Regions from separate parts of the Heyndrickxia faecalis genome, predicted to be linked through region 3. Evidence: riboswitches for the same ligand, from Rfam matches in the RefSeq annotation. Region 3 holds a riboswitch; each other region holds the start of a gene.
What was found. A riboswitch is a leader RNA that binds a small molecule or an ion and turns the genes downstream of it on or off. The one in region 3 is predicted to bind S-adenosylmethionine.
Positions count from the first base shown of each region.

Region 1: linked by a shared signal. The riboswitch ahead of ABR335_RS14285 (methionine biosynthesis PLP-dependent protein) and the one ahead of ABR335_RS03985 (5-methyltetrahydropteroyltriglutamate--homocysteine S-methyltransferase) in region 3 are both predicted to bind S-adenosylmethionine.
Region 2: linked by a shared signal. The riboswitch ahead of ABR335_RS09730 (assimilatory sulfite reductase (NADPH) flavoprotein subunit) and the one ahead of ABR335_RS03985 (5-methyltetrahydropteroyltriglutamate--homocysteine S-methyltransferase) in region 3 are both predicted to bind S-adenosylmethionine.

Region 1 is NZ_CP158453.1:2,962,468-2,970,270, forward strand. Features, by position in the region: gene ABR335_RS14265 (hypothetical protein) at 319-591, opposite strand; gene ABR335_RS14270 (hypothetical protein) at 848-1,030, opposite strand; gene ABR335_RS14275 (hypothetical protein) at 1,330-1,512, shown strand; gene metC (cystathionine beta-lyase) at 1,991-3,166, opposite strand; gene ABR335_RS14285 (methionine biosynthesis PLP-dependent protein) at 3,163-4,278, opposite strand; SAM riboswitch class I at 4,356-4,475, opposite strand; gene ABR335_RS14290 (ABC transporter permease) at 4,584-5,723, opposite strand; gene ABR335_RS14295 (ABC transporter ATP-binding protein) at 5,714-6,610, opposite strand; gene ABR335_RS14300 (KpsF/GutQ family sugar-phosphate isomerase) at 6,829-7,803, opposite strand, start outside.
Region 2 is NZ_CP158453.1:1,995,018-2,002,820, forward strand. Features, by position in the region: gene ABR335_RS09720 (hypothetical protein) at 1-178, opposite strand, end outside; gene cysI (assimilatory sulfite reductase (NADPH) hemoprotein subunit) at 376-2,088, opposite strand; gene ABR335_RS09730 (assimilatory sulfite reductase (NADPH) flavoprotein subunit) at 2,106-3,962, opposite strand; SAM riboswitch class I at 4,083-4,183, opposite strand; gene ABR335_RS09735 (2-phosphosulfolactate phosphatase) at 4,357-5,052, shown strand; gene ABR335_RS09740 (phosphosulfolactate synthase) at 5,045-5,830, shown strand; gene ABR335_RS09745 (VOC family protein) at 5,814-6,212, shown strand; gene ABR335_RS09750 (ABC transporter substrate-binding protein) at 6,535-7,524, opposite strand; gene ABR335_RS09755 (ABC transporter permease) at 7,536-7,803, opposite strand, start outside.
Region 3 is NZ_CP158453.1:873,834-881,636, reverse strand. Features, by position in the region: gene ABR335_RS04015 (hypothetical protein) at 1-760, opposite strand, end outside; gene ABR335_RS04010 (hypothetical protein) at 978-1,181, shown strand; gene ABR335_RS04005 (RNA-guided endonuclease InsQ/TnpB family protein) at 1,176-2,294, opposite strand; gene ABR335_RS04000 (hypothetical protein) at 2,382-2,522, shown strand; gene ABR335_RS03995 (hypothetical protein) at 2,597-2,992, shown strand; gene ABR335_RS03990 (Bax inhibitor-1/YccA family protein) at 3,014-3,649, opposite strand; SAM riboswitch class I at 3,801-3,903, shown strand; gene ABR335_RS03985 (5-methyltetrahydropteroyltriglutamate--homocysteine S-methyltransferase) at 4,042-5,145, shown strand; gene ABR335_RS03980 (L-lactate MFS transporter) at 5,248-6,483, opposite strand; gene ABR335_RS03975 (LytR/AlgR family response regulator transcription factor) at 6,933-7,682, opposite strand; gene ABR335_RS03970 (sensor histidine kinase) at 7,642-7,803, opposite strand, start outside.

The sequences.
Region 1 (7,803 bases), 1.4 Mb from region 3:
GGGGGGTACTTTTTAACTAGGGTTATCAAGAAGCTCTTTCATACTTAGGGCTTGCTGAACGAATTAAATCCAGGCTAAAGTTGAATAATTAAAAATAAAAACAGTAGTGAGTGAAAATCCCAAAAAATGAAACTTTTGCCTTCTTTGATTTTACTATTCATACGTACAGCATGTGAAAGAAAACAAACGTTTTTCGTCATGCTATAGTCTAGTCGGCAAAACTGCATTTCATCCCCGAAAAACGTCTCATATATGTTGGGTTGTTGATGATCGGGTTCTCCTTACTGGCTTGTCTCAGTCCCTTCTCGTAAATAAAATTTATTCCTCAGCCTGATTTTCTTTCTTCTTTTTTTCCTTTTCCTTTCTTGTAACCTCCACAAGTTCTTTAAACTGACCTTCCAAATCCTTTAAGAACTTTTTACTGTCATATTCTCCATTACCATTTAAAACAATATCCAACCTTGCATAAATTTGTTTCAAAAGTGCTTTAGCTTCTTTCTCTTTCAGCTCATTTACACTGTTGAGTACATTATCATAATGATCTACAGCTTCTTCACTAGCTATCTTATTTTCAAACTCACTTTTTGACATATACAATCCTCCTCATTATGCTTAGTTTTTTTCAAAGTTTCACGGAGTCACGGTCCAACCAAAAATCTAAAAACTCAAGTACCGTTTTAAATCACAATAGAAATTTTCATGCTGTCCGATCATAAATAATAACCACTCAATCACCGTTTTCATCTTCCAGCAGGCTACCCATCTGTTTCATTTTCCCCTGCTGCATCCACGTAGTTTCTTAAACTCCCTTCAAACGATGGGCAGAAGGTTGAATATCCCAACTTTTTTATTTCCCTTTTGATTTTTTCCTATAAATTATAGCGTTTAAAGCAACTATAAGAACAATTACAAAACATATTATTCCTACTACGTCTTTGATCGTTCCATTATTGCTTGTAAAGTTAATAATCATTATAACTGCTGCACACAGTATGAAAATCCAATAGCTAAGTTTTTCTAGTATTTTCATTAAATTTCCTCCAAGTTGGATTGACTTGGTAATATTATATTCTCATAAAAAGGAGGTTTATGAGAATATGTATATTTTAACCCTGTATTATTATTTCATTTTCATTATTATTGTAAGCTATGACTCCGTTAAGTGCATCGGCATCGAGTCCTAGTTCTGATGAAATACCACCAGAATATTAACAGTTAGCATATGTATTATTGACAATTGAATCTTTCCCGATAGTGTTCTTGCTCAAGATGATCCAGCTGTAATTGATTGGTTAGATCAGCAATATACCTGTTAAAAGTAATGGGAGAATGGTTACATTTGGAGTTTGGGGTTGTATAGGAGCCGTAGGAACTGCTATTGTAACAAACGTTCTTCCTATTGCTAAGATTGCTAAGCTTAAAGCTGCGGGAGGAACAACAACATTTGTTAAAAATTTGATCAAATTTTATAAAGCAGCAAGAAAATGCATTAAAGTAAATCTGCATCTATAAAATTAGCTGTTGAAAAGGCTGCTAAAAAGGCTGCTCCTGAAGCAAAAAAGATTCGTTTAGACTTTTTCAATGTATCGAGTGTTTACTCGGCTTGCTTTGAGTAAAACCTCCCCCATCTTTTTGCAATTGCTCATTATCTTTGCGGATTATCAGTTTGTTGAAAATCAACAAACTGGATTTTCAGACAGCAAATGCAGCAACAGGATGCCCATACGCCCAACCTTGCAGAGATAATGTGAATGCGGGCGTTCCTTTCCTTTACACAAAAAATAGAAAAAAGTGGCGGGACACTTTTTACAGTGGTTTCCCGCCGTTTTTATGTTTTCTTTCGGGCTTTTTCAGCGGCTTCTGTGGTGCAGTTTTTGTCATACGTACGGACGGGGCGTGCCTCCATTCGCGTTTCAAAATAAGCCCGGGCGACTATTTTGAAACGGGGAATCCCGCCGATTAGGGCGGATTCCCCGCAGCCGTTTGTCCATTATTTCACGGTTGTGCCCGCTTTCGTGTATGAAAAAGCCTGCTCAAAATCGGCAATCAGATCATCCGGATTTTCGAGGCCAACCGATAAGCGCAACAAGCTGTCGGAGATGCCGCGTTTTCTTCGGTCCTCAGGCGGCATTGCGGCGTGGGACATTTTTGCCGGATAGGACAGAATCGATTCCACAGCGCCGAGGCTGACGGCAAAGACCGGGATTTTTACATGGCTGACGAATGCCCGGAGCGCTTCCTCATCTTCCAGTTCAAACGACAATACCGCGCCCGGCCCTTGTGCCTCCAGCTTTTGCAACGCATGCTGCGGATGGTGCCCGAGCCCCGGATAATACACGTTTCGTACAAGCGGATGCGCATCAAGAAAATGTGCAATTTTCACCGCTGACTGCTGTGATTGGAGCAGCCGCACATGCAACGTTTTCAACCCGCGCAAAACGAGCCATGCATCCTGGACGCCGAGTATCGCCCCGAATGAATTTTGCAAAAAGCCGAGGCGCGCTGCCAATGCTTCATCTTTTACAACTGCAAGCCCGGCGACGACATCGCTGTGCCCCGCTAAAAATTTCGTCGCGCTGTGCAGCACGATATCCGCCCCGAGTTCAAGCGGACGCTGCAGGGCAGGCGTTAAAAAAGTGTTGTCGACAAAGGTGAGCGCCCCGGTTGCCTTTGCCAGTTCACTCACCGCCCGGATATCCGTCACTTTTAAAAGCGGGTTTGAAGGGGTTTCTACATAAAAAGCTTTCGTGTTCGGGCGGACGGCCTGCCGCACTTCTTCAAGGTTGGTCATATCCACAAATGTATGTTCAATACCAAGCCGTGTCAGGACTTCCGTCACCATCCGGAACGTGCCGCCATACACATCTTCGGTGATGACAACATGGTCGCCCGCCGACAAAAGCAGAAACGCTGTTGAAATCGCCGCCATCCCGGAAGCAAATGCGAAACCTTTGACGCCGCCTTCGAGTTCGGCGATGACATCCTCGAGCGCTTCCCTCGTCGGATTGAGCGAGCGGCTGTAATCGTATTTACCGAACTGGTCAATGTCCGCCTGGTGGTATGTCGAAGCATGCTGGATCGGCACACTTACCGCACCGGTCGCCGGGTCTATTTTGTGGCTGTTATGTAAAAGCCTCGTTTGAAAAGAATAATCTTCATTTGTCATCGTGTTTGCACCCCTTCGTGAATGTTGGCAAAAGCTTTTTCAATATCTGCAAGCAAATCGCGTTCATCTTCAATTCCGACTGAAAAGCGCAAAAGGCAATTGTCTACGCCTGAGGCAATCCGTTTTTCTTCCGGAATGTCGGCATGCGTCTGTGTAGCCGGGTAAGTGATAAAACTTTCCGTCCCACCGAGGCTTTCGGCAAATGTAATTAAAGACAGGCCGCGTAAAAACGGGTCGACCCATGATTCTTCTTTTACACGGAAAGAAAGCATCCCGCCGCGGCCTGGATACAGCACATCTTTTACATCCGGATGCGCGCTTAAAAATGCCGCCACAGCTTTTGCATTTTTTTCGTGTTTTTCCATCCTAAGCGCCAGCGTTTTCATGCCGCGCATCAGAAGCCACGAATCAAACGGGCTGAGGGTGGCGCCGGCACCGTTATGGTACAGAAAAAGCTGCTCGCAAAGTTCAGCACCCTTTGCCACGATCAGACCGGCCAGCACGTCGTTATGCCCGCCAAGATATTTCGTCGCGCTATGGACTACAATATCAGCGCCTTCTTTAATCGGCTGCTGCAAAAGCGGGGTGTAAAAAGTATTGTCTACAATCAGCAGGATTCCGTGCCTTTTCGCAATTTCAGCCACTGCGCCGATATCCGTCTGCTGCATGAGGGGGTTTGTCGGCGTTTCGAGGAAGATGGCTTTCGTTTTCGGGGTGATCTCTTGTTCAATATTTTCCGGGTTGCACGTATTCACGTACTTACAACAAAGCCCCCATTTTTTATATCCCTGCTCCAGCAGGCGGTAGGTGCCGCCATATAAATCATCACTCACAATCCACTCATCGCCGGCCTGGAACAAAGATAAAACAGTGAAAATCGCAGCCATGCCGGAACTGCACGCAAACCCGCGGTCCCCGCCCTCCAGATCCGCAATCGCTTCTTCAAGCAACTGACGCGTCGGGTTGCCGGTACGGGAATAATCGAAACCGGTTGACTGCCCAATGCCTTCGTGGCGGTAAGCGGTAGAAAAATAAACAGGCGGGTTCACCGCACCTGTCACGCGGTCACTGCGATTTCCGATTTGTGCAAGTTTTGTTTCTGTATGATACATGATGGACACTCCCTCACTTAAAATCAAAAAGCCTTCTCCAATAAGAAGAAGGCCATTCCTTTCGTACATGAACCATCTTCTTATCTTTCAAGTTATGATCCCATAACTTGCAGGACTTAGCACCTTTTCAATGCGTAAAAGCATTGAAGGTTGCTGAGGCTTCATCGGGCCATTCCCTCAACCTCTCTTGATAAGAAAATACCAATATGAAATTTGCCATCAACGCCGCAAAAGAAATTACACAACGAACCTAAAAATTGCTTACGTTCAATTTATCCCTTTTTTTCGGATTCGTCAAGCTTTTTTTAAATTTTGTTTTTCTTATGGATAATCCATATGGTGAGAAAATAAAACAGCAATGATGAAAGGAGAAGCGTAATGACTCCGTCTGTAGTATTGATATACTCATTCCTGAATTTTGCTGCACTTTCTCCATTCACTATATTCGGCACATCCACAAATGTAAAAGGGATGATATGCATAACAGCATACAACTTTGTCTTAAATCCGCTCATCATTTCCTCGAAACAAAAACAAGCCACCAAAACGAGCATTAGAAGCAATTGATTTCGAATAAAGGTATTTAAAAACTGGGTGAAAACAGAAATAAATAATAGAAGACATAGGATTAGTAAAAGCGATCTGCCCAAAAACCGGGCAATTGAAATCCACAATACTTCCGTCCCATTTAGATTGATCGCCACAGGGTACTTCCAACTGCCCAAATGGCTTATGATGCTGCCAATAATGAGCGCAACAACCAGGATAACAATCGTGATGGCCAAGCTGTAAACAAATGAAGTGAAGATTCTCGCATCCAATATTTTCTTGAGCTTCACTGGCAAAACATTCACAAAATGATTAATACCGCCTTGTTTGTCTCTTGTTGAAATATCACCAATTAAAACAGCAATGAGAAGAGGCATTAAGAACGGGAATACGTAAAAAAGAATGCGATATGTAAAGTTAATACCCGGGGTTTCGAAAGACTCTATTACCGGATGAATATTTTGTTTAAGCAGAATGGTATTGAGCTGTATTGCTTTTTCTGTCTGCGGAACAATTTTTTTATTACCAAAAACAATTTTTCCGGCATTAATCCCGGCAATTAATTTTTTATCTAAAGCGATCTGCAATTTCAGTTCTTGCTTCCAATCCCCTGCTTCATGAGCTTGTATTTGTTCTGTACGAAGGCGTAACTCCTCCTGCAAACCCGCAAGTGCTTTCTTCTTTGCTTCACTCTTATTTGGATTTGATTCCATGTGTGAAATGGCATTTTCCAGTAAGGATTTGTTATCCTGATATTCATTGAGCGGGTCCGTTCTCTTTGCTCCTACGAAAGTAATTGCAAACAAAACGAAAACAATCAAAATAGCAGCAATAAAAACAGTCATATTTTTTTTATTTCTAATGAATCGCAATGTCTCTAACTTGATTAGCCCCATTTATCTTCACCTTCGTATATTTCCTCATAAATTTGTTGGCTGCCTTTTTGCCCAATGAAAAATGATTTAAATTTCATGTCTTGTTCGAATGCCTGATTTACCACAAAGGAGCTTTTACTCGAATCTATCTCCGCCCATACTTCATTGGCTGTGGCATTTTTAATCTCTTCATCTTTAAACAGGGAAAGAACTTTATCTGCATCATTCCCATTCTCTAGCTTAATGATGATGTATTTATTAAAGTCCGGATTATTTTTTCTGCTTTCGTAAACCATTCTTCCTTGCTTTAAAAAGATGACACGATCACATAATTCATCAACATTGTTCAGAATATGGGAAGAAAATAATACAATTTTATTTTCGTCTCTAAGTTGCTTAATGGATTTGCTTATCAGTTTAATATTGGATGGGTCCAGCCCATTCATCGGCTCGTCCATCAATAGCAAATCACAAGAACTGATCAAGCACATCCCAAATAGCAGCCTTTGCTGCATGCCAAGCGAATATTTTGAAACCCTTTTGTCGATATAGGAACCCATGCTTAATTTTTCAATAACAGCGCCACATTCTTGTTTGCTCTCCCATAATCTTTGTACAAGTTTTAAATGCTCTCTCCCTGTTAAATTTGGATACAATACTGTATGGTCTTGCAAAAAAAATATTTTTTTAAGGATTTTTTCCCGATGCATTTTATAATTCATGCCGTAAATACTAATTTCGCCTTTTGAAGCAGGAATCAGGTTGGATATCGCATTTAAAAGCGTCGTCTTGCCGGATCCATTTGGAGCAACCAGGCCAATAATCTCCCCTGGTTCAGCAGAAAAACTTATATCTTCCAAAATTTTTGACTTCTCTATCTCTACTGACACATTGTTTACCCTTAACAAAACAATCCCTCCCCCGTTAATTCACAAGATCTTATCACCTATTTTAATAGGCCGCAGCGCCATTGTCACCGAAATCTTTGTGTGGTATCACCGAAAAAGCAGACAGCTGCTGTGTAAATATTGGCGGTAAACACCAAAAAAAGCGGTATTCTTTATGAATCCGCTCTATCCAGTCAAAAAATTTTTTCTTGTTATTTTGCTTATTCTTGTTATTTTGCTTATATAGTCTGGACCAAATCCTGAATATGGAGCATGGCAACCGGTTTCTGGCCGGTAACAACCGGAAGCACCTTGAAAGCGTGGTCTTCCATTATCCGCAATGCTTCCGCTGCCAGCTGATGCTCACTGACGCAAACCGGATATTTTGTATACAAATCTGCTACTTTTTTATCCAGTACTTCATGGCCGTTTAAAAGCTCACGCCGGATATCGCCGTCCGTTAAAATGCCGGCCAGCCGTCCCCGATCGTCAATAACTGAAACAGCCCCCGCCCCCGCTTCCGTCATCATAAATAATGCTTCCTTTATGCCGGTGTCCATTCCGGCAACCGGGTTCATCCTTTTCCGTTTAGCCACATGGCCAACCGTGAGAAGCAAACGCCGGCCAAGCGAGCCACCGGGATGGAAAAGCGCAAAGTTTTCAGGTTTAAAATCCCTTGCCTTCAAAAGGGCAACCGCAATCGCATCCCCGAGTGCAAGCGTGACGGTAGTTGTAGAAGTCGGGGCAAGGCCGAGCGGGCACGCTTCCTCAACTTCCCCGATATCCATCACCAGATTCGAACGCCGCGCCAGTGTCGACTTGCGTGAACCAGAAATAGCAATCATTTTTGCGCCGATCCTTTTGATGGAAGGGATCATATTTAATATTTCCGACGTTTCCCCGCTGTTGGAAATGGCAATGAGGATGTCTTCTTTTGTTATTTTTCCAAGATCGCCGTGCAGTGCTTCTCCCGGGTGAAGGAAAAATGCCGGGGTACCGGTGCTTGCAAATGTGGAAGCAAGTTTCCGGCCGATGATGCCCGATTTCCCCATTCCTGTAAAAATGACTCTGCCTTCGCACGCCAATATCATTTCAATGCCTTCATTTATACGAAAATTGATCCGGTCCTTCAGCTTTAAAATCTCATTGGCCTCTTTTTCCAGCACTTCACGGACGCTTTCGACATAATTGATGCTTCGTTTGAAATCTTTTAA
Region 2 (7,803 bases), 1.1 Mb from region 3:
GCTTTTTCAAATAGATGACAGGTTCATTTAAAAACGCCGCCGTTTCCACCGCAAGGGTCTCATCGGCTTCCTTGCTGCACCGTTCAATAGATGCATCGGCAAAACGGGCGGTACCCTCTTTTTCAACAATTTCTTTTTCCCTGACAGCATCTTTGAAAAAATCCTTATAGCGCTCCAAATACGCTATTTCTTGTTTACATAATATTATTATAGTATCCTTTTGGTTTTCGATATATGTTTTTAAATTTTTTCCCAGCATGGCAACCATCCTTTATGAGGTATTCTGCTAAACAGTATGTCCCAATTGGAAGCTTTTGTAAAGAAACAAAAAACTGTGCCCGGAGAATAAAATCCTTCTAGGCACAGTTTGTAAAATTATTTATTCACCGCTGCCGGTTTATGAAAATCACGTCCGTCACGGATCGCTTCTACAATTCCGGCGCGGATGACGAAATCCCCGAAATGTTCGCCTTCCTGCCGTTCTTTTGCATATTGCAAAAGAATCGGGCGCAGGGAAGCGAGGATCTCTTCTTCCCCGATATTTTCCTTATAAAGGCAAGCGAGCCTGTCGCCAGTGAAGCTGCCGCCCAAATACAAATTGTATTTTCCGGGGCCTTTCCCGATAAAAGCCATTTCCGCAAGCGCCGGCCTTGAGCAGCCGTTCGGGCAGCCTGACATCCGGATGACGATTTCTTCTTCGCGCAACCCCGCTTCATCCAAAATCTCTTCGATTTTTCCGAGCAGTTCCGGCAAGTACCGTTCTGCTTCCGCCATCGCAAGGCCGCAAGTCGGGAATGCGACACAGGACATCGAGTTTCTTCTGAGGGCGGAAGCATGCTTGCCGTCCGTCAGATGGTATTTTTCAACCAGTTCGTCAATCTTTCCTTTCATTTCCTCGGTTACATTGGAAATGATGACATTCTGGTTGGGGGTGAGGCGGAACTCGCCTTGATGGATTTTTGCAATTTCACGCAGCCCGGTCATCAAAGGATAGCCGTCAATATCTTTAATCCTGCCGCTTTGGACAAATAACGTTAAATGCCATTTGCCATCGCCTTGGATCCAGCCGTAACGGTCGCCGTTATGGTCAAAATGGAACGGGCGGGCTTCCCCGAGATCCCAGCCGAGCCGTTCATTCAATTCCGACTTGATCCAGTCGAGCCCCCGTGCGTCAATGGTGTACTTGAAACGCGCATTTTTCCGGTTCGCGCGGTTGCCGTAGTCGCGCTGGATCGACACCACTTTTTCCGCCACTTCAATCACCTGGTTCGGGGTGCAAAAACCGATGATCCGGGCAAGCTGCGGATATGTCTTCGGATCGCCATGGGTCATGCCCATCCCGCCGCCGACCGCGACATTAAACCCTTCAAGCTTCCCTTCATTCAAAATGGCGATAAACCCTAAATCCTGTGAAAAAATATCGACATCATTGGAAGGCGGCACAGCAAACCCGATTTTAAACTTCCGCGGCAAATACTTCGGGCCGTACAGCGGTTCGGAATCTTCCTGCTCTTTTGTATCAATGATTTTTTCATCTTCCAGCCAGATTTCATGATACGCGGAAGTCCGCGGCAACAAGTGGTCGCTCGTTTTTTTCGCCCATTCATATACCTCGGCATGCACACCCGACTGGTACGGGTTCGGGTTGCACATCACATTCCGGTTCACATCCCCGCACGCAGCAAGCGTCGTCATGAGCGCATCGTTCATTTCGCGGATGGCCTGCTTTAAATTCCATTTTAAAATGCCATGCATCTGGAACGTCTGCCGGGTCGTCATACGCAGCGTTCCGTTCCCGTATTTTTGCGCCAGTTCATCCATCACAAGCCACTGTTCCGGGGTCGCAACGCCGCCCGGAATGCGGACACGCACCATAAACTGGTAAGCCGGCTCCAGTTTCTTTTTGCGCCGCTCGTTGCGGATATCCCGGTCGTCCTGCTGGTAGCTGCCATGAAATTTCAACAGTTTATTATCGTCCTCGGATATCGCGCCGGTCAGCGGATCTTTGAGCCCTTCCGCAATCGTTCCTCTTAGAAACCGGCTTTTTTCTTTTATCGTTTCAAGCGGATCAAGTTTTTTATCAACCATCTTCCTGCCCCTCTCTGTTAATACACATCACGCTGGTAACGTTTTTCTTGGCGCATTTCCTGCAAATAGCCCTCTGCCTCTTCCCTCGTCATGTTGCCTTCTGTTTCAAGAATGTGAAGCAGCGTTTCTTGGACGTCGCGGGCCATCTGCTTTTCATCGCCGCACACATACACACAGGCGCCTTTTTCAAGCCATGCATAAAAATCTTTACTTTTTTCAAGCATCCGGTGCTGGACGTATATTTTTTCTGCCTGGTCGCGCGAAAAAGCCACATCCATTCGTTCGAGCACGCCATTTTTCAGCCAGTTTTGCCAGTCAAGCTGATACAGAAAATCCGTCGCAAAATGCTGGTCCCCGTAAAACAGCCATGTACGGCCGGTGATCCCTTCCGCTTCCCTTTCTTCCAGGAAAGAACGGAACGGCGCCACGCCTGTTCCCGGCCCGATCATGATCACCGGCACATCCGGATCAGCCGGAAGTTTGAAATTCGGATTGCGGTGGACATAAACCGGCAGCTTGTCTCCTGGTTTTATCCTGCCTGCGATTTGTCCGGAGCAAACCCCTTCGCACACCCTTCCGTTTGCTGTATAGCAGTCCAGTGCAATGATAAGATGGACTTCATCGGGGTTCGCTTTCCAGCTGCTTGCGATCGAATAAAGCCGCGGCGGCATTTTCCGGAGCATTTGTACAAAAGCTTGCACTTCCACTTTTTCCGGCGGATACTCCTCGACAAGATCGATCAGGCCCCGCCCTTCAAGGTATGCCTTTGCCTCCGCTTCATTTTCAAGCAAAGCCGTAAGCCCTTTGTTTCCGAAAAGCACGGCTGCCTGCTGAAGCAGCGGTTTTGTTAATCTCGTAATTTCATAATGTCTGAGCAATGCTTCCCTGGCCGGCAGCACTTCCCCTTTTTTATTGATCGGAACCGGTTCTTTTGGATCCCAGCCGAGCTTTTCGATCAGACGTTCCACGAGTTCCGGGTCATTTTCCGGGTAAATCCCGATGCTGTCCCCCGGTTCAAATGTAAAACCGGAACCTTCAAGGGATAGTTCGATATGGTGCGTTTCTTTATTGGACCCTTCCCAGTTCAAATTGATATTTTCCAGCACTTCCGCCTGGAACGGGTTGGATTTGGAATAATCGGTGTTTGCGGGCCGGGTGGCATCTGCTGCGGTTGAAGGCGGCAAGGCAGATGACTGGAGCACGCCTGTAACCCCTTCAAACCATTCCTGGGCGTCTTCTTCATAATCCACATCGCAATCCACCCGCGGATAGAGCCGTTCCCCGCCCAACTCTTCCAGCCTCTTGTCGATCTCTTTTCCGACCTTGCAAAAAAACTCATATGTCTGGTCCCCAAGCGCCAAAACGGAAAATTGGACCCCGTCCAGTTTCGGGGCTTTTCTGCTGTGGATCAGCTCATAGAAAGACAATGCGTTGTCAGGCGGATCCCCTTCCCCTTGTGTACTTGTAATGATGAGCAGATACCCTGCATTTTTTAAATCTTTCGGCTTGGCTGCATCGAGTGCCGAAAAAGATACGGTAAACTGCATTTCTTTTAATCTGGCGGCGAATGCTTCGGCAAGCGCCTGGGCATTGCCTGTCTCGGAACCAAACAGCAGCGTAACCGTTTTGGTTGCCGTCTGTACCGGTTTTTCAGCAACAGCTGTACTTCCCGGGGGATTCGTTCCTTGTTCGGCAAACGGATAGGTTAAATATCCGCTTAGCCATAATTTTTGCTGATCCGTTAATAGTTGCAGCAGTTCATTTAACTTTTCCGCCTGTTCTTTACTAAACGGGCTGTTTTGTACACTTAACGGCAAATCTTCCACCTCGCAATGTTTGCATGCACTTTTCATTTGTTTATTTATGTATGACATCCTAATCCAAATATACATAGAAGTTTACTTGGATTTTAATCCGCTTCTTTCCATGAGAAGCGCCTTCGAAAAAAGCTCTCCTTACAAAGATAAGAAGAGCCGGCGCACAATGGTCAACTTCTCTTATCTTTCAGACGATTGTCTGCAGGAATTGGCACAGTGTTTTTCAACCTGTTGCCGAGGCTTCAAAGGGCCTTTCCCTCCACCTCTCTGGATAAGAAGCACGAATCATTATTTAGAAATCATTGAAAACATTATACAATCAAATGCAGGTACAGTCAATTCTTTTTTGAACAGATGGGACATTTAAAAAAGGAAAAGGGTGGCAAGTTCCGCATCAAGCGTCCCCCCAATATACTTTATGTATCTTTTGCACAGAATGAGGGGGGAATGGATGAATATCCGCATTTACCAGGGGAATGAGATGACGCCGGAAGACGGGGACGCCAATATTGTGATCGATGTAATCCGCGCGTTTACGGTTGCCCACCATGCCTTTTTGGGCGGCGTAAAAGAGATTTGGTTGGCTGACTCAATAGAAACGGCTTTTCGTATCAAAAACAAATACCCGCATGTTTTGCTCACGGGCGAAAGGAACGGCCTTCCGATCCCGGGATTTGATTTGGGCCATTCACCGGCCGCCATCGCCAAACAGCCGTTAGCCGGCAAAACGTTGGTGCAAACATCCACAAACGGGGTAAAAGCAGCCTTCCGCGCCCTTTGTGCAAAGGAAGTCTATGTTACCGGCTTTTCGAATGCAAAAATGACGGCAAAATGGGTCCTGCGCAAATGGAAAGGCAAAGACAACGCCCGCATCAATATTATCGCTTCCCATCCGACGGGGGAAGATGACCTGGCATGCGCATTATACATGGAAAGCATCCTTACCGGCTCCGGCACGATAAAGCCGGAATCAGTGATCAAGGAGATTGTAAATGCCAGTGTTGCAAAGAAATTTCTTGATCCCGGCCAGCCTGCATTTAACCCGGCTGACCTGGAATTTTGCAGCAACGAAACAGACTGCGGGTTTGTTATGAAAATTGATCCAACAGGAGAATTTCCAACGATCGTGAGGGTTGAAGATGAATGACCATGGTTTGACACTGCCTTTACGCAATGAGAAACCGCGGGATTGCGGAATCACCATCTTAATTGACAATGGCATTCCGCTGAACTTTTTTAAAGATACCATGAACAGTGCAGCCCCTTATATTGATTTCGTCAAATTCGGCTGGGGAACATCGGTGGTTTCGCGCCATTTGGAAGAAAAAATAGATCACCTGAGGCAAAACGTCATTGCCTTCTTTTTCGGCGGCACTTTATTTGAAAAGTTTGCCAGCCAGGGAAAGACGGATCGGTACGTTCAATACTGCCGGCGGTTTGCATGCGAATATGTTGAAATCTCAAATGGCACCCTGCCGCTGTCCAATCCGGAAAAGTGCCATTATATTGCGGAATTTTCAAAGGAGTTTAAAGTGTTAAGTGAAGTTGGCTCAAAAGATACTGCCAAATCAATAGCCGACACGCCGGCGTTATGGCTGGAATCGATTAGTCAAGATTTAGAAGCAGGCGCATATAAAGTGATGACAGAGGCAAGGGAAAGCGGCACGAGCGGCATTTGCAACGGGGACGGGGAAATACGGGAGGAGATGTTTGCGGCCATCCTGGACTCCGGGATTCCCCGCGATGCTTTCATTTTCGAAGCGCCCAACAAGCAGCTCCAGGCTTTTTTTATCCAACAGCTCGGCCCGGATGCCAATCTGGCCAACATCCCTTTTTCGGATGCCCTTGCGCTTGAAACATTAAGGCTCGGTTTGCGATCAGATACTTTTTTTATTGGAGGAGATTCCCATGAGAAAAACGGATAAAATTTTTCATTTGGCGATCCCGTGCAAAGATCTTGATGAAACAGCCGATTTCTATCAGAAATTAGGCTGTAAGGTGGCGCGCCGGTATGATGACCGGGTCACTTTCAATTTTTTCGGGGACCAGGTTGTCTGCCATCTGAGCCCTGAAAAAATAGACCCCAACCCGAAAATGTATCCCCGCCATTTCGGCATTACTTTTTTGGATAAAGCAGCATTTGAGGAAACCCTCCAATCCGCAAAGAAAAACCGCTTGGCATTTTTCCAGGAGAAAATGGTCCGGTTTGGGGGCAGGCAAGAGGAACATTGGACATTTTTCCTCCAAGATCCCTCCAACAACTTGCTCGAATTTAAATATTACCACGATGAAAGCATGGTGTATTAACCAGTCCCATTCATTGCTCAAAGCATGCGATGCGGCTTTTTCCGGAAAGAGCCGCATCGCATGCTTTGCCATTTGGGCCAGGCGATAAGCGTTTTTTCCTGGCCCGAGACGTTTGATCGTTATGTTCAGCAGGATGGCAAAGCCCCGGAGGCCCTTTTTAGGCTTAACATGCAAACCGCAGGCATACAGCTGCGGTTTTTTTGCGGCTTCCCGCAGGAACATGCAGCGCTTGAAGCGAATAACATACTCTGCATGTTCCGCCACCCGGTTTTGTGATCCCATGCTGGCGGAAGCCAAAGCGATTTGGCTTCCAGAATGCTCCTTATTTATTTTCTAAATGGACAAAAGCTTTTGCGGCATTGACATGTGTTTTTGTGATCTTTGTCTGGTACAGCCAATCCGAAACGTCTTGCCATTTTTTCAGGCCCTGATCGGCAATCGTTTTATTTTTTTCGCTCATCAGCGGCAGCAAAATGTGCAGGCTCTTCGTTTCCACATTTTTATCCAGCGGTGAAGAGGCATCTTCATGTTTTAACAAAATGGCAAGCGCCTTTTCCGGATGTTTTTTGACATATTGCTGGCCTTTTTCGGCAGCAGCAAGAAATTTTTTAAAAATGTCTGGCTGCTGTTTCAGCTTATTTTCGTTTGCGATGAAAACGAGTTCGGCATAATCCGGAACACCGTATTTTGCCGGATTGAATGCTCTAACGGGTACGCCTTCCTTTTCCAGCAGCAACTGTTCATGATTAACAAAACCGCCGACGATCGCATCAGTTTTACGGGCTGTCAGAGCAGGGATTAAATCATAGCCAACATCCACTGTTTTCACCTTGTCCGGATCGCCCCCGTCTGCTTTGACCATTGTCCGAACGACTGCTTCTTCCAGCGGAATGGAAGAATAGCCGACCGTTTTGCCCGCCAGGTCTTTCGGTGAGCGGATACCACTTGAAGCTGGCACCATCACACGGTTCAGCGTATGGCGGACGACGGTGCCAAAAGATTGGACCGGAATATTCTCATCGCGCGCGATTAACACTTGGGGTTGATAACTTAATGCAATATCAATTCGATTCGCAGCCGCAAGTTTTAACGGGTCATTTGTGTCAGAAGGCATTTTGATGCTGACATCAAGGCCCTGCGCTTTAAAATAGCCTTTTTCCTTGGCTACATAAAGAAAAGAATGAACCGCATTTGGATACCAATCCAGCATGATCGTTACTTTTTGCGCATGTTTCGTTGCTTGCTGCGAATGATTGCTGCAGGCACCTAGCATACACGCCAGTACAGCGACCATTACCCATCGTTTCTTCATTGAAAATCCCCCTAAATTTTTGTTCTGTTTTTCAATAAGCTTTTTTCCATCCCATAAATAAGCAAAAATAATCCCATGCCGAGTGCAGCCAAAAGAAAAACGGCCGAAAAAACAGCGCCCGACTGCAAATACCCAGACATTCGCTTGCTAAAAAAGCCAAGCCCCGCAGTTGCGCCAAGCCACTCTCCGATCGCTGCCCCGCTGACACAATATACAACCGATAATTTCAAGCCGGATAAAAATTGGGGAAGGGCCATCGGGACAGAAAGTTTTCGGAAA
Region 3 (7,803 bases):
CTGTTAAATTCAGCGTCAAATTCGATCCTGAAATAAATTTTGCACGGTTGATCTCCGGCACTTCTTCCGCTTCATCCTTTACAAGCACACCTGTATCGGCATATGTCACCCCGCCGTTTTTCATCACGGTTTTGATCGTATCCCAATTGACAATATCGTTGCTCAAGGCCTCAATGAGCGTGCGGAAATCTTTTTCTTGCAGGACGTCATTGAAAGAAATGAACGGAATCGGGGAAATGTAGCCGCAATGGTATCCGTTCGTAATATCGGCATTCCGGATATGTTCCAAATGCTTCCGGAGCACTTGCTGGCCCCCCCAGACAGCCGTTTGCCTGCTTTTTGTCACGGCAACCGGATACTCGTCATCATCAAGAAAAATGAGATAATCGATGCCTCTTTTCAACGCCTCATAAACGATGATATTGCGTTTGGACGCGTATCCTTCGCCGAACAAAAGGACTGCTTCTTTTCTGCTCATGCCCATTTGGGATACGAGTTCTTCGGTTGCTTTACGCGTCTCCTTCTCCCCGATGAAATAAGCCCGGTCAATATCTTCCATGCATTCCGTTTCAATATGTACAAAGTCTTCAGGCTCTGCATTTTCGTAGTGCAAATCATAGGCAACAAACAAATGCAGCTTGATCCTGTCGCTCTCCGTCAGTTCGGATTCCTTCAAGTTATACATATACGTTTTTAAAACGTTTTTAAAACTTTTTCTTCCTGTTGCAAATCCGATGCCCACATTGATTTCCTTTGCCATTTTCTTCCCTCTCCTTTTGCATTTCTATTTCCTTATACCCTGTTTGGATGTGAACCGAAACATGGCATAATTTCGCCGGCTTGCGGGTAAACTTCGATTATGTTGCGTGCAATGTTTGAATGAAGATGAAAAAGTGTAAGAAGATAAAAAAAGGATGTGCCCTGTTTTTTCCGGAAGCAGCCGGGGAAAACGGGCACATGAAAAAAGGAGCAGAGCAATGGCTGGGCAAATTCCTAATGAAAAAACGATTGATGATACCATTGATTTGATGAAAGAAGGGTATCTCTACAGTGAACTACCCACCACTTATCAACCTTACGGTTTGATTGAAGTGGGGGCTTCTCGACTTATCGTTGCTTTTACTAGCCAACGAAAACTGACCGAGCTAACCCTCTTGTTCCAAGAGTTTTGTTACTTATGATAACGCTAATAAGCGTAATCCCTCATTTTTGATATTGATTGCTGAATTGTGATCGCGATCTAATACAAAGCCGCAAGAACATTTATATACACGTTCAGATAATGGCATTTCTTTTTCCTTGCCGCAACATGAACACTTCTTAGTGGAGGGAAACCACTTATCAATTTTCACAAGTTGTTTCCCCTGTTCTTTTAGCTTATACGCTAAGAAAGTAGTGAACATACCCCAGCCGTTATCATGAACGCTTTTCCCAAAGTGAAGGGCTTGAGACATCCCTTTCATGTTCAAGTCCTCAATCACGACAGCATCAAAGTTAGAAGCTAATTCTTTTGACTTATGATGAAGAAAATTCATGCGTTGGTTCGCCACTTTCTCATGTAATTTAGCCACTACTAGTCGTTGCTTGTTCCAACGTGCAGAACCTTTCTTTCTTCGAGAAAGAATTCGTTGTGCTTTTGCTAATTTATCTAAGGCTTGCCGATAGTAACGTGGGTAATTGGCTTTCTTACCCTGTTCACTCTCGACATATAGACCATCCATAGCAAAATCCAAACCAACAACTTTCTGTATTTTAACTGGACGAATATCTTTCTCATATTCTGTCAAAATTGAAATGTAGTACTTGCCTGTCTTTGTTTTAGAAATAGTGCAAGATTTGATTTTATAATCAGCAGGTATCTCTCTATGCTGTTTCATTTTTATTGGCTTTTTGATTTTTGGCAGTTTGATATGACCATTTTCTAGCTTAATATTTCCGTTGACCATATTAGTTGTATAGGATTGTTTTGCTTTACGATTTTTGAACTTTGGAAAATCCGCATTTCCTTCAAAGAAATTCTTATAAGCAGTCTGTAAGTTCATTTGTGCATTTGCCAAAGCTAAAGAATCCACTTCTTTTAGGAATGGAAATTCACTTTTATATTTTGCAGGAGTCGGAAACTTTTGCTTTTTAAGCAATTCTTTATCATCCTTGAACTTTTCATACGTTTCTTTGCGTTCAGCTAACATCTTATTGTAGACAAAGCGAACACAACCAAATGTCTTAGCTAATAATGCGGATTGTTCTTTGTTTGGTAACAAACGAAACTTGAAAGCTTTGTTTTGCTTGGCCATATCAATTCACCTCACTTTGTGCGGAAAAATTTCGTATATATTGATTATATCGTAAAAAATCCGTACAATCAATATGAGGTGATAATCATGAGAGAAGAGAAAGAACGTGTAGAAATTCGTATGCCTAAGACGATATTAGAAAAATTGAAGCAATATCAAAAAGAAAATGGGATTCCAACTAGAACAGCCGCAATCTTAGAATTGTTGAGAAAAGGATTGGAAAAATAACTTTGGCTAAAGCCAACCGAAATTCATCTCCCACCTACTCATTGGTGCTACTCGCACCTTCACATTCCTTGAGGATGGGAGACTTCTTTCGGAAAGCCGTTAAAAACCGGACGGACGATTATCATGCAATTTTGTTTGAAACCCGTCTGCTCGGGCAAAAAGCGGTGTGCATCAGTGGCGAGGAAGCAGTCAAAATGTTTTATGACCCGGAAAAATTCAAACGAAACGGGGCTGTGCCGAAACGTATTCAAAAAACGTTGTTTGGCGAAAATGCGATCCAGACGCTCGATGGAAAAGAGCATCTCCACCGGAAAGCGCTGTTTTTATCGCTGATGGGGCCGGATGCGCAGCAGCATTTGGCACAAATGGTCCGGGCAGCATGGGAAGCGCGCATCCCCGAATGGGAGCAAAAAGACCGTATTGTTTTGTTTGACATCCAACATGTGAAAAAGAAAACGCCTGCCGGTTAATGGCGGGCGTTTTCTTTTTTCTCAATCGTCGCTTCCCAAAATGCCGAGAATTTGCAAAATGTAAATAAACAGGTTGATAAAATCAAGGTACAGGCTTAAAGCCAAAAGCGGGACCATTTCCTCGGAAATGCCATGGTGCTTCATTTGGTTAAAGTCAAAAACAACATACAGGGAAAAAACAATCGCGCCAATGAAGGAGTACGCGAGCATCCCGGTTGAGGTTAACGGGCTGAAAATGCTGAATATTCCGATGAAGATCAGCGCCAACAATGCGACAAGCAATGCGGTGCTTAAAAAGCCAAGATCCCTCTTGGTAACGGCCCCAATAACGCCCATCACGGCAAAAATGCCGAACGTGGAACCAAAAGCGAGCAGGACGACCTCAGCACCGGCCTGGGATGCATAATAAGCTACAATCGGATATGTCGTAATACCGGAAATAAAGGTGAAAGCATAAACGAACAAATACCCGACGCTCTTTTTCCTTCTTAACCAGAAAGCGGCGATGACCATTGCAATTTCTGCAACCATCAGCGGCATCATAAGCGCAGGCGGAATGAATCTCCCCGTATATAAACCCGCCGTTGCAAACAGCAGTGAAACGGCAAAGACGCCAAGCACTTTCTGGAATACAGGCCTTGATTGTATGGCCTCCATAAAATCCCTCCTTTGTTTTTCTTATTACTATTATATTTTCACATCGCCCCTGATTTCAATCTTTCCGTCCCATTTTAAAAAATTTTGCGAATGCCCTTGACAAAAATGGGTGGAACATTTAAAGTGTATTTAAACTAAATAATATTTAAAATTCTTATCCAGAGAGGTGGAGGGACTGGCCCTTTGAAGCCTCGGCAGCGGTCTTTTTTAAAGAACTGTGCCAATTCCAGAAAGCAATTGCTTGAAGATAAGAAGAGCGGACGGTTCTGTTTTGCAATCCATACCTCTTCTTATTGCCGAAGAGGTTTTTTTAATGGGCCCATGCAGCTAAAAGCAATTTCTTTCTGCGCACAGCAGCTGTTTTAAAAAATATGCAGAAAGAGGGAATCATGATGACAAAAACATTAACAAAAGCGCCGTACAGGGCAGACATTGTCGGAAGCTTTTTGCGCCCGGCCCGGTTGCACGAAGCGCGGGAAAAATTTGCAGCGGGAACCATCCCGGCCGAAGACTTGCGTGCAATTGAAAATGAAGAAATCCGCCGCCTGGTCGGCAAACAAATTGAAGCCGGCCTCGAAGCGGTAACGGACGGAGAATTCCGGCGGAGATTCTGGCATACGGATTTCATGGAACATTTAAACGGGGTAAAAGGGTACGTGCCGAACCATGGATACCGGTTTGTCGGCATCGAAACGGAAGCTTATGACGTCCGGGTAACCGGAAAAGTCTCCTTTAACCCGGACCATCCGCACATAAAAGATTTTATTGCGCTGAAAGAAATCGCCGGGGACAGGGCGGTTGCGAAAATGACTATTCCAAGCCCGAATCAGTTTTTCAATGCCGGAATCCGCAATGAAGACATTTACCCGGATCTTGAAGAATACGCAAATGATATTATCCAAACTTACCGGGATGCGATCAAAGCTTTTTATGATGCCGGCTGCCGCTACTTGCAGCTGGATGATGTTTATCTTGCCGGCCTGTGTGCACCGAAACTGCCGTTTGCAGACAGTGAGCTCGAAAGGGAAAGATTGATTGATCTCGCTTTACATGTAGCAAACAGCGTACTGGAAGGCAAGCCGGATGATCTGACCATCACAACCCATCTGTGCCGCGGCAACTACCAGTCGAAATGGGCTTTTGAAGGTCCGTATGATAAAATTGCCCCGAAAATCTTTGCAAATGAAAAAGTAGACGGGTTTTTCCTTGAATACGACGATGAGCGTTCCGGCGGGTTTGAACCGTTGAAATACATTCCGGAAGGCGGGCCGAAAGTCGTGCTTGGCATTTTCACATCGAAAAAGGGAGAGCTTGAAGATAAAGTGCTGATCAAAAACCGGATTCGGGAAGCATCCAGGCATGTACCGCTCGAACAGCTTTGCATCAGCACCCAGTGCGGCTTCTCCTCCACCCACCACGGCAATCTTTTAACAGAAGAGCAGCAGTGGGACAAAGTAAAATATATTGTGGATACCGCAAAGGAAATTTGGGGATAAACCGGGAAAACCCGCTGGGCAGCCAGCGGGTTTTTTATCATGATGCAGGCACGAATCCCTTTCCTGTCTGCTTGTTCATGATCGAAGCACACATCCCTTGCTTTAATGCGAATGCTGGGCACGACCGACATTTCCCCGAACCCCGTGTGCGTGGGCTGCTTCTTCAGCCGGCGATTTAATGAAAAGCGTAATCGCAAAAGAGACCAGGCAGAGAATCGTAATCGCATGGAATGTCGGCATAAAGCCCCCGAGAAGGGAAGCGATGACCGATCCGGATAATGCGCCGATGCCGAAGCCTTGGTAAATCACTGAATAATTGGCGCTTTGATTTTTCAGGCCGAAGAAGTCTGAAATAATAGCCGGAAATACGGTGACATTTCCGCCGAAACCGAAAGCAATCGCAGCAACACAGATAAAGAACAGGGCGAAATTTAAGTGGGCATAGCTCAAAATGGAAACCGCAACGGCCGTCGCGAGCAGCGTCCCTGATACCACTTTCATTCTTCCCACATGGTCTGATAAACCGCCGAGAACGAGCCGCCCGATGGTGTTAAAGACGGCAATCAGCGCCACTGCATTGCTGGCCGTCGCAACATCCAGCCCGACAAGCCCCGTGCCGATGTCTTTAACAAGGCCGATCAGATATAAACCGCTCATACACGCCGTGAAGAACACGATGAATAAGAGGTAAGCTTGTTTCGTTTTGAGCATTTCTTTGATGGTAAAATCTTTTCCGGCCGGCTGTTTGGACACAGTACCGGATGTGGTTGTATTTTCTGCTTCTTTCAAGAGGAAAGATCCGCCGGTGATCATGGCAATTGCAATCACTCCCCAGCAAAGAAAAGCCTGTGTGACACCAAACGAACTGAGGACGGCACCGTTTATAAACTTAAATACCAGGCTGCCGGTCCCGTATGCCCCAACGGAGATGCCTGAAACGAGGCCTTTTTTATCCGGAAACCATTTCATTAAATTGGATAAAGTCGTGATGTAAGCTGTCCCGTCAGCATAACCGACAATAAGGCCTGCCAACAGATAGAGCATCCAAAGTGAAGGTGCAAATGAACTTAAGATTAATCCTGTGCCAAGCAAAATGCCGGAAAAAGCAACCAGGCGGCGCAGTCCCCATTTTGCCTGCAATTTTGTCGCAAACAATGTCGATACTGCAAGTGCCAGGCTTAAAATGGAAAATGTCGTCGATACTGCACTCAATTGCCACCCGAATTTATCAACAAGCGGCTGGTTAAATAAACTCCATGTATAAACAGTCCCAAGCCCCATTTGTACAATCATCGTCCCTAATACAATCAGGCTGCGGTTTGCTTTTCGTTCTAACATGTCCGGTTCCTCCCGTTTCTTCTGTCCTTTTCTACAGTTCAAATTATAGTACGAAAATAAGGAGGGAACGCATTTTCGGAACGAGAATGCTTTAAAAAGGAATAAACGGTATACAGAAAGGAATGGATGGCACAGGAACAAACCGCTTCTTGAAACTTTCCCGCGCAATGTCCATAAAAGATGGCATATGGATAAAATCAGGTATTCCAATTTATGCACAATCTTCCTGAAAAACGGTATTGCCGGAAGCAGGCCATGCCCGCTTTTTCGGCGCAACACCTTGGAGGATGGCAAATTGGAAAGCAGGCAACTTTTCACACGCGAACGGCCGCAGTGCGCAAAGTAGGCCATGCTATTTTTCACGCCTGCCCCGGCAAAAAAGGAAAAAGCCGGCATACACTTTTCGTGTTCATGCCAGCCGCTTTTCCTGCATGGCTGGGCGCTTTATATTAAAAATGCATCAGCGCTTTAAACTGTTTCACATTTCTTCTGCTTACCGGTATTTCCGCGTCCATCCCGTTTAAACGGAGCAAATACGTTTGATTGAACCACGGCACAATTTCCCGGATCTTCGTTAAATTTACAAGATAAGACCGGTGGCAGCGAAAGAAAAGATCCTCAGGCAAAAGGGACTGGAACTCGGATATCGCCATGGGCATTTCAAACGTTTCCTGTTGTGTATAAACAAGCGTGATTTTTTCCTGAGCGGCGCAGTAAAAAATATCGTTTGCATCCGCCACAATAATTTTCTCGCCCTTGCGCAAGTTCACCCGCTCTTTCCGGTGCAGCCCGCCGTTTCGCGGCACAGCCCCTTCTTCCCCCAGCAATGAATGCTCTCTTTTATACGCAGCCTCGAGCCTTTTCAACATGGCGGCAATTCTTTTTTCTTCATACGGTTTTAAAATATAATCAAATGCTTCTAGTTCAAAAGCCTGGACGGCGTGTTCCTTATAAGCCGTTGTAAAAATAATATACGGTTTATGCGCAAATTTGCTGATGCTGCCTGCCAGCAGCATGCCATCCAGGGAAGGAATATTAATATCGAGAAAAATCGCATCTGTTTCATGTTCCTGCAAAAATTTCAACACATCCAGCCCATCTTCAAAACAATCGGTAATTTCAATCTCACTGTACGTTTCAATCAAATACGCCAATTCTTCACGTGCCGGTATTTCGTCTTCCACTATAATGGCTTTCATATTCTCCCACCTTCGGAACCTCAAAATAAACTTCTGTTCCGGGATTCAGCCTTCTAATGACCAGACCGTTTCCATAAATCAGTTTGACACGGCGATGGACATTATAAAGGCCAATCTGTGT